3 regions of the Arthrobacter sp. BC5 genome follow, and region 1 is predicted to be linked to each of the others. Evidence: riboswitches for the same ligand, from Rfam matches in the RefSeq annotation. Region 1 holds a riboswitch; each other region holds the start of a gene.
What was found. A riboswitch is a leader RNA that binds a small molecule or an ion and turns the genes downstream of it on or off. The one in region 1 is predicted to bind cyclic di-AMP.
Positions count from the first base shown of each region.

Region 2: it holds a riboswitch for cyclic di-AMP, as region 1 does, so the genes downstream of both, AC1MFI_RS17925 (LysM peptidoglycan-binding domain-containing protein) here and AC1MFI_RS18740 (C40 family peptidase) in region 1, are expected to answer to the same signal.
Region 3: it holds a riboswitch for cyclic di-AMP, as region 1 does, so the genes downstream of both, AC1MFI_RS14015 (LysM peptidoglycan-binding domain-containing protein) here and AC1MFI_RS18740 (C40 family peptidase) in region 1, are expected to answer to the same signal.

Region 1 covers NZ_JBWXPX010000002.1:237,987-241,255, reverse strand. Annotated here, with positions in the region: gene AC1MFI_RS18745 (heparan-alpha-glucosaminide N-acetyltransferase domain-containing protein) at 1-1,031, opposite strand, end outside; cyclic di-AMP (ydaO/yuaA leader) riboswitch at 1,462-1,682, shown strand; gene AC1MFI_RS18740 (C40 family peptidase) at 1,685-2,596, shown strand; gene AC1MFI_RS18735 (cytochrome c oxidase assembly protein) at 2,882-3,269, shown strand, end outside.
Region 2 covers NZ_JBWXPX010000002.1:76,242-79,510, reverse strand. Annotated here, with positions in the region: gene AC1MFI_RS17935 (four-helix bundle copper-binding protein) at 1-247, shown strand, start outside; gene AC1MFI_RS17930 (metal-sensitive transcriptional regulator) at 401-820, opposite strand; cyclic di-AMP (ydaO/yuaA leader) riboswitch at 1,130-1,354, shown strand; gene AC1MFI_RS17925 (LysM peptidoglycan-binding domain-containing protein) at 1,357-2,259, shown strand; gene AC1MFI_RS17920 (ATP-grasp domain-containing protein) at 3,008-3,269, shown strand, end outside.
Region 3 covers NZ_CM155273.1:2,987,992-2,991,260, forward strand. Annotated here, with positions in the region: gene AC1MFI_RS14005 (cytochrome c biogenesis CcdA family protein) at 1-50, opposite strand, end outside; gene AC1MFI_RS14010 (DsbA family protein) at 50-742, opposite strand; gene AC1MFI_RS14015 (LysM peptidoglycan-binding domain-containing protein) at 1,075-1,878, opposite strand; cyclic di-AMP (ydaO/yuaA leader) riboswitch at 1,938-2,117, opposite strand; gene AC1MFI_RS14020 (PQQ-binding-like beta-propeller repeat protein) at 2,496-3,269, opposite strand, start outside.

The DNA.
Region 1 (3,269 bases):
GGTGATGGATTCAGTTGGCCGGCCGCGCTCATGACGGCTATATGCAGCGAATACAGCGTCAGCGTCATGGCCCCGGTCGCTGACAACGGCAGGAGTAGGTTCGGGTACTTGCGTGTCACCAGGAAGCAGATAGCAATCGTGGCTGTGGCTGATCCGGCTACATGCAGAAGGTCCAGCGGTGCGCCCGAGTGCGGTGCGCTGACGGCGAGCCACCACCACGACCCGGACTGGTTGATCCCGGTAAGGCCTACGTTGAGCATTGTTTCAAGGGGGTAGGCGTTTCCGTCGGGCGTCCTCAAAAGGGCTTGTAGCCCGCCTCCGCGTCCGAGCAGCTCGGCACTGATCAGCTTTGCCATGATGGCCGTTGTGAGTCCTGCACCAAGCAGTCCTAGCTGGACGCCGAGGCGTCGGAGGTTGAGGCGGCCGATGGCCATACCGATCAGGACGAAACTTAGCCATTGCAGGACGGGGTAGTAACCCGTGAGAAAGACGTCGGCAAAAAGTGTCCGGGGTTCGAAAAAGTGTTCAAAGGTCGGGTTCGCACCCAACGAGGACGGGTCTACATTTTCCCTCACCAGTGGCCGCAGAAGGTACGCGGCAACCGGTGACAGCAGTGTCCAAGCAACAGCCCATGCAGCCAAAGCCTTGAACGGCAGACCTGTGAAGGGCAGGGCGACGAGAAACAGGATGCCGTAGTGGAACAAGATGATCGCAATGTTTGTCTCCACTCCGCCGAGTACCAACCCAGTCAGAGCGATGATGAGCGCGCGGATGACGATGCCCCTACGATCTGCAGCGAGGGCCCCATCTCGGTGCGGCGAGCTTCCACCCGTCAGGAAGGCGAGCCCGATTCCCGCAACAACGGCGAAAAGACCTGATGCCCTGCCGGAAAAAACGAGCGCTATCCACGTTGCATTGCTGGTACCTGGTGAGTAGAGCGGAAAAATGTGGGTGCTCATCATGCCAAAAAGAGCAATTCCGCGAGCTGCATCGATTCCGGTCAATCGCCCTGGGAAAAGCTTCGTATGCACTTCCAGATAGTCTCACAGTGTCCCGCGCCACCATTGACCCGTCGGGAAGCCACTCAGAGCGCTTCATGAACAACGGACATCGCCGGGACGACACCTACGTGGTCATCAAAGCAAACGATAGTCCGGTCCTCAATCAGACCGTTCTGGTGGTCCCGGGTCGAGTCGACATACTCAAACCAAGCTGGTGCTCGGGCGAGTTAGGGTTCGCATGTAGGTCGGAGTCAGCGGTGAGGGCGTCCGAGCGAACAGCGCGGTTGGCAGTTCTGCAGGGCCTCTTTCGCGGCCCTTCTAACGGCGTGTTGCACAACACGCCGGGTTGCGTTACCTGAACGTGACTATTGATACCGCCCTGAGGTATTCTCCTCAAGTGATCCCGGCACCCGTCGAGATCATCCTCCCGCGCAGAATGCCGAGCCCTGCCACTGCTTCCGGGACCCGTTCGTAAAACCCAGTTGGCAGGGACGGGGGAACCACGTTTCCACCGGGTCACAGCACGTGAGTGCGATGATCCTTGGGGTTAAGTCGATCCGACAACCTAGGCACGACCTGAAGTAGCGTCCGCGACTGCAGGAATGCACAGGCTTGAACGACGGCCGGGTGACTCCCATCCGAACCCGACAGCTCACCCCGCAGGCATGGGAGAGGCAATCACCATGTCACGTTCATCCATTCCTGCGCGCCACCGCGCGGTCGTCACCCACTCAATCGCCCTCGAGGGCCTGTCGTATTCCGCGAAGACCGGCGCTGCGGCGCTGGGCAAGCCGGCCATCATTGCAGCTGCTACCGGCGGCCTCGTTTTCGCTGTCGGAGCCCCCGCTGCCCAGGCGGGGACCTACACGCAGGACACCTCCAGCGCTGTTGCTGTACAGGCTCCCGCAGCCACCGTTGCACCTGCACCCGCTCAGGCTCCTGCAGCATCTGCTGCCGGCGTGTACACGGTTGCCTCCGGTGACACGATGGGCGTTATCGCTGCCAAGCACGGCGTGAACCTTGACGCACTGCTGGCAAGCAACGGCCTGTCCTACGCCTCGGTCATCTACCCGGGCCAGCAGATCAAGCTCTCCGGCGGCGCCGCTGCCAGTGTTGCTGTCAGCGCAGCCACGGTTCCGGCTGCCGCACCTGCCAACCAGGTCTTCTACAGTGCACCGGCCGCAGCACCTGCTCCTGCAGCAGCGCCTGCAGGAATTTCCCTGACCTCGGCCTCAATCGCTCCGATCACGCCCGCTCCGTCGCAGCCCACCGTCGCCGCCAGTGGTGTCGGGGCAGCCCTGGTCGCCTCGGCCTATGCCCAGATCGGTTCAACCCAGGACTGCACCGTCCTCGTCGAGCGGGCCCTGCGCTCGATCGGCAAGAACGTCGGAGACCTCGGCCCGATGCAGTTCTTCCAGTTCGGAACTGTCGTCGCCACCCCAGCACCCGGTGACCTCGTGATCCGGCCGGGCCACGTCGCCATCTACGTCGGCGGCGGCAAGGTCATCAGCAGCGGAATGAACGGCATCAACGCCACCATGGAGCACCCCCTGTCTGACCTCGCCGGATCCTCTTTCGTGCGGGTTAGCGGCTAACCCCACCCCTTCAGTCAGGTGGTCGATCTAAGCTGAGGTAGCGGCAAGTGCCCTGGACGGGGGTGCTTGCCGCTATTTCAATGCGCGCTCGGCTCTTTATTGCGCTCCCGTCGCTACCTGCTTGGATGACGGTCAGGGTGAAGGTCCGGCACGAACTGCTGGTACCGCTCGTTATGCTTCTGCTTCCGTTTCTGGGCAGGATGGCATTGAGTGCCGTATGTGGCGCTCCGGGCTCGATACGCTAAATCACAGGCGAGACCGTGACGTTGGGATGGTTGGACATCAGTGAATAATCCGTGGGTTAGCGGGCCGGTCTGGATACCCGAAGCCCCACCGACATGGGCGACCTACCTGGCGCCGACACTGCAACCCATCCCGCTGATCCCTGCCATCGCCCTGGTGCTTGGCCTGTTGTACCTAGCCGGCGCCATCCGCCTGTGGTCCACTGGTCGGTCCTGGCCGGTATGGCGGACGGCAATCTTCCTATCGGGCTGCATTATCATCATGATCACCATGGGCGCAGGAGTCGAGGGCTACGGGCTCCGCATCTTCTCCGTCTTCATGTTCCAGCAGCTGACTCTCATGATGGCCGTTCCCCCTCTTCTGGTACTAGGGAGGCCCGGCACCCTATTGCTACGGGCAACCCCGCACCGTGGACTCGGGCGCCCGATCC
Region 2 (3,269 bases), 160 kb from region 1:
CAAGTGCATCCGCACGAACGCTGACTGCGCAGACATCTGCACCACGACCGGCCGGATCCTCTCCCGGCACACCGGCTACGACGCAAACATCACCCGAGCTGTCCTGCTGGCCTGCGAAGTCGCCTGCAAGGCGTGCGCCGATGAATGTGAGCAGCACGCGCAGATGCACGAACACTGCAGGATCTGCGCCGAAGCATGCCGCCGCTGCGAGACGGCCTGCCGCGAACTCGCCGCTACCCTCAGCTGAACTCGGTCACCGGCGGCTGCCCCGCACTAAGGCCCCCAGGAGCAGCCGCCAAGAAGCCGTCGTCGGAAAACCCTCACCCCCCTCACGCCCGGCGCTCATTCTCGGCGCTCGTGTTCAGCGTCCGTGTTCAGCGCTCGGCGAGGAGGCCCGGGTTTAGCGCAGCAGCCTGCTGATCGCCTGAGTTGCTTCCTTGACCTTGGCGTCGATGACGTCGGAGGATCCGCTCGTCGCGGCTTCGTGAGCTGCGTCGACGACACAGTGCTGGAGGTGGTTCTCGAGCAATCCGAGGCTGACAGCGTGCATGGCGCTGTTGACCGCGGCGACCTGCGTGAGGATATCGATGCAGTACTTGTCCTCGTCGACCATGCGGGCGATACCGCGCACTTGACCTTCAATGCGCTTCAGGCGTCGTAGGTACGCATCCTTGTCCGCTGCGTATCCATGAACTGTGTGCCCTATCGCCTTTTGGTTCTGGCCCGCGTCGGGTCCTGTGGCCTCACCGGCTGCTGCGGAGACCGCTGCGTGAGATGTTGCAATGCTGGCATGCGTTCCGGTTCCGGAGCTCACGGTCATTCCCTTTCACCACCAATCGATGCAATCCGGTTGTACCGGCCCGAGATCGTTGGTGCCTTCCCCTGCTGCGCCCATCGCGCAGCAGCTTCCAGTATCGCTGGTCGCTAGGCCCCCTGTCCTTATATCGGCCGCGCTTTGTTGACCTCGGTAACCATCAGGTATTCGGTTTACGGCGTGTTGTGGAGACACGCCGCACTCCGTTACCTGAACGTGACTTTGATACCACCCTGGGGTATTCTCGTCGAATGTTCCCGGCACCCCGCCGAGACCATACTCCCGCGCAGAATGCCGAGCCCTGCCGCTGCATCCGGGAACCGTTCGCACCACCCAGTAGGCAGGGACGGGGGAACCACGTTTCCACCGGGCCACCGCATGTATCTGTGCGATGACCCTCGGGGTTAAGTCGATCCGACAACCTAGGCACGACCTGTACGTTGCGTCCGCGACTGCAGGAATGCACAGGATTGAACGACGGCCGGGTGCACTCCCATCCGAACCCGACAGCTCACCCCGCAGGCATGGGAGAGGCAATCACCATGTCACGTACGTCCATTCCGGCGCGCCACCGCGCCGTCGTCACCCACTCCATCGCCCTCGAAGGCCTGTCGCACTCCGCGAAGACCGGTGCAGTAGCACTGGGTAAGCCGGCCATCATCGCAGCAGCAACCGGCGGCCTCGTCTTCGCCGTCGGCGCCCCCGCACAGGCCGGCACCTACACCCAGGAAGCCACCACGGGCACCGTAGCCCAGGCCCCCGTCGCTCCCGCAGTTGTTGCAGCTCCTGCCGCTGCAGCCGGAATCCACACCGTCGTCGCCGGCGACACCCTCGGTGCCATCGCTGCCAAGCACGGCCTGAACCTCAACACGCTCCTGGCCCAGAACGGCCTGTCCTACGCATCGGTCATCTACCCCGGACAGCAGATCAACCTCACCGGAAGCGCCAGCGCTGCCGTCAGCCCCGCAGCTGTCCCCGCAGCAGCACCTGCCAGCCAGGTCTTCTACGCAGCGCCCGCCCCCGCAGCTGCCGCCGCGGCACCCGCAGCCACACCGGCCGGCATCCAGCTGACCTCGGCCACCATCGCCCCGATCGCCCCGGCAGCCCCCGCGGCTCCTGCGGTCCCCGCCAGCGGCGTCGGCGCAGCCCTTGTTGCCTCGGCCTACGGCCAGCTCGGCTCCATTCAGGACTGCACGATCCTCGTCGAGCGGGCCCTGCGCTCGATCGGCAAGAACGTCGGAGACCTCGGCCCCACGCAGTTCTACCAGTACGGCACGGTCGTCTCGACCCCCGCCCCCGGTGACTTGGTCATCCGCCCCGGCCACATCGCGATCTACGTCGGCAACGGTGAGGTCATCAGCAGCGGCATGAATGGTGCGAACCTCACGATCAAGCACCCCCTGTCGGACCTCGCCGGTTCGTCCTTCGTGCGGGTCAACGGCTAACACTAGATTCAGCGGACGCGCAGTAGTGTCCGTAAGCTGAACAAGAGTGGCAGGTGCCCTGGACGGGGGTGCCTGCCACTCTCTGCTTTGACGCTTCAACCCCTGTCAGCACCCCGATCAGTGGTTTCCCAGTGATCCGTGCAGCAGCGCATTCACGGCGACGCTTTTCAGCAGGCGGGGCCGCCTCTGCGGATTGCGCTGATACTCCTGTATGCATTGCGTGTTAGCGCCCAACCTGTGCAGTAGGTCGTACGTGTGCCCGGGATCTGTTGGACCGCTTGGTGATGCTGACGATATTTAGACCTCAGGTGCCGTGCACCCGGGCTGGCCGGTCCGCCGAGGGAAAGTGAAGTCAGATCCAGCTGTGTCGTTGGCGGTGCTCTTGGTTAGGCTGATTAGCTTTTGGTCTAGGCGCTCTTATGCCGCCTAGCCGCAGTGGTCATCTGGGGGACCCGTCAACCTACGTCATAACCGAGGAACCAGCATGTACAACTCGCCCGACCTGCCAGCCAGTCCCGTTGATACTGGGCACGGTACTGATCCTGAGGGGTCGAGGGTGCAGAAAGCCCCAAGCCCGCGGGTACTGATCGTGGCGACGGGCCGTGATCGGGGTGCCCTCGCTGCGGCTCGGGCGTTCAAGGCTGGCGGCTGGTACGTCGGTATTGGTACCCCAGAAGGTGGCGGCGTTTTGGGGTCCTCGCGGGCAAGCGACGTTGCCTACCGGGTGCCGAGGCCACGTGAGGATGGGATGCCCTTCGTGGACGGGGTGCGCCGCGCCGCCACCGACGGCGGGTTCGACATTGTCTTCGGGGGAGGCGACGACTGGATGGCCGCGCTGGCGGCCTATAGGACGCAGATCCCATTGCCGGTCGCGCACCCAGACTATGACGTCGTCGAGACGGTGTTGGACAAGGTCCGCCTCGCTCAGTACGCCGAAAAAGCAGGGTTGGCCTCCCCACATACGGAACTGGCCACAGATCAGGCTCTGGCGGTGTGGTCTGGACCTGTGG
Region 3 (3,269 bases), on a different replicon from region 1:
AGTATTGTCAGGATCCCGCCGATGAAGGCACCGGCGTAGCCGATCACCATTACTGGGCTTCGGCTTCGGCTAACGCCGCGTCGATGATCTCCTCAAAGACTTCCAGTGGCTGAGCTCCGGTGAGCGGCACATCGTTGATGAGGAAGGTCGGGGTTCCGGTGGCACCCAGGGCGGCGGCTTCCTCTGCGTCGGCTGTCACTGTCTGCTGCAGTTCCTTCGAGTCCAGGTCAGCCGTGAACCGTTCGATGTCAGGCACGCCGACGTTCTTAGCGATCCGGATCAGTTCCTCTGGCGGAAGCGCGATATGACCCCTTTCCGGGGCGTCGGCGAACACTGCCTTGTTGAATTCCCAGAACTTGCCTTGTTCCCCGGCTGCGCGTCCTGCGACCGCGGCCTGGAACGATTCCTCCCCGAAGACGGGCAGATCCCGCCACTCGATCCTTACCTGGCCCTCGTCGACGTACTTGTCGACCAAGGGGGGCAACGTGTTCCGGGAGAAAACCCCGCAGAACGGGCAACGGTAATCGGCGTACTCGACCACTACCACCGGAGCATCAACGGCCCCCAGTGCTGTCGCATCGCCGTCTATTCGGCGGGACTTATCCAGGTCCACCTCGCTGGGGCCAACGGATTCCCGGACACCGCTCACGGCAGATCCTTCCTGCCCCTGGGAGGTTTGCTCTTCAGTGATGAAGAAACCGATGAGCAACACCAATGTTGTTACCGCGAGTGTGGCAAGCACGGTGAGCAGGGTGTGGCGACTCGGGCGGGAACCCGTACGTGGCCCTGATGACATAAAGAGCTCCTGATGTAACGACCGGTCCACCTCTTTTCCTGATGCTGGCGGAGGGCGGTGTGTATGGAAGGGATAGGCCACATCGGTGGCGGGGAGTCGTTCGGCCGAGCAGCCTGAGGGGCCCTGAGCCGGCAGGATCGACTGACGAGGTGGCGCCCGTTGCTCGGTCCGGGCGTGGGCGCCACCTCGTGATCGACGTCCTACTCATTCACCTCGTCGAGAACCCGGGCACGTCGCGCACCATCTCGGCTGGTTCCGCCGGCGAGGTGAATGAGTTGTTAGCCGTTGACCCGATAGTAGATGGGACCGGAACCGACGTTCACGCTCTCCTCGATGGTTTGGTTCCCATTCCAGCCGCTGTGGATCGCGCGGCCTCCGCCGAGGTAGACCGCGTTATGGGAAAACCCCATGCCGCCATCGGCGTAGTACACGAAATCGCCAGGCTGCGGGTCCGATACCTGCGTGGCGTAGGACATCAGTGACTCGGGCGATTCATCACCGACGCCCTGGATCCCTGCCGCCCGCAGAGCGACTTCACCCAGGACGGTGCAGTCCTGGATCGCACCGAGTTGAGCCCTTGCTGATCCCAGGATGGCCTGGTTGATCGAGGTCGAAGCACTCTCGCTGCCCTGACCGATAGGGGTGATGGTTGCCGACTGTGCGCTTATCCCGCTCTGAACCTGAGCCGGGATTCCGGCTGCGTCGTACTGCCGGGACTGCTCGGCAGGTGCACCAGCCGAGGAAGCAGCGAGCTTGATGCTGTCACCCGGGTAGATGATGGAGCTGATGGTGAGGTTGTTGGCGGCCAGGAGCGTTTCCAGGTCCACCTGGTGGCGTGCGCTGATCAAACCCAGGGTGTCCCCGGGCTGCACCGTGTAGACGCTTCCAGCCCCCGACATGCTGAGAGCACCGGAGGACGGATTGACCGGTGACGCAAGCGCCGAAGTTCCGCTATACGTCCCGGATGCCGTGGCGCTGGCCTGGGCCGGGGCGGCCATGGTCAGCAACAACCCTGAGCCGACAATAATGACAGCCGCCTGGCGTCCCATCCGAGATCCCTGACGCACGGTGTTACCGGACACCAAGGTGCGCGCGCTTGTGCTCGCGCGGTGCCGTCCGTGGGTTCTTGACTGTGACATACATAACCTCTCCCTATACCTGCGAGGTGAGCTGTCGGGTTCGGGTAGGAGTCACCCGGCCGGCGGACCTAGCGTCCGCGCGGCTTCACCCCAAGGATTCGCATGGAATCCGCAAAATTGGGTTCCCCGCCTCTGCCTCGATGATCTGTGGACCCGGTTTCCGGCAGAGTTCGGTAAGAAACCAGGACGCCGCAACCAGATGAGCGGCACGGGGACCAACCTACCCGAAAATCATAAATGTATGAACATTTGTGGGAGGAGGCTGTGGGCCGCGTATCGCCAGCCAGTCAGCTGGCCGCAGGATGGTTGTTCCTCTCGTCTCTTCCTGGTTCGCGCGGCGGGCCCGTTCTTGGACAACACCCGCGCGCGGCGTCAACCCTGCCGGCACAGGCCACGTTGCTCCACCAGCGACATCCAGCCTCTTGCGGCGGCTCCTCCGGCAGTACAGCTAGCTCAGCGGGGAACCGCTAACCGGTGAGGGGGCTAGCCCAGCGGAAAGTGACCGCTACCGTGACCCTTATCGTGGTCACCGCAACCGCAGTGGCTGCTTCCGCGTCCGGTCACCGAGTTGAATCACCTTGGCTGTCAGCGGGCATTACGCGAGGGGTTGCAACTGCATATGTCCCGCTTTGATTCGTGGGGAACAAGGCGGTGCCGTCGGGAAGCATGGCCAGGGGAAGCATGTACTCGCCCGAGGCGAGGGTCGTCCCGGAATCAAGATCGATTCTGGCTGCTTGGCCGTTGACCTGGGCGTAGACCATCCCGGCGCCGGCGGCCGATACCTGGGCTTGGCCGGCAAATTCCCTGGCCCACAGAAGGCCCTCTCCAGGCCGCGCGGCTGTCACTGTGTATCCACCCTCCGGGCGCTGTGAGGTGAAAAGCACGGTGTGTGAGGCGTCATCCACTGTGGCCATACCCGATGGAGTTCCATCCACCCTGCCCAGTGGCGCACCGGTCCTGAGATCGTGGATGACGGACACAGGGGCAACCACCCCCGCAGGGTCGGCCCATTCCACGATTACGAGACCTCCGGTAGATGGTCCGTAGCTGCCTTCGTACTGGGCGCTGGCCCCCGGGCTAACACCGGAGGGGCCGGGGCTTAGTTCCGCGGACGCCCATAGTGTTTCGCCGGAGTGGCTGTCGGTGGCGAAGAAGGTGTCCGCGGTGCCCGTCAACGCGGTCCCATGGTGCTCGTAGAGAGCGGCACCGGCATGTTCGTCCACGACTGCGCCTGATGCGGCATCGAGCAACGTCGCTGGGGGTTGCTCGCTAGTGAGCGCCTTGGGCGTGTTGGCAAAGAGTAATCCGCCGCCGGGCGAAGGGCCGGGAACTTC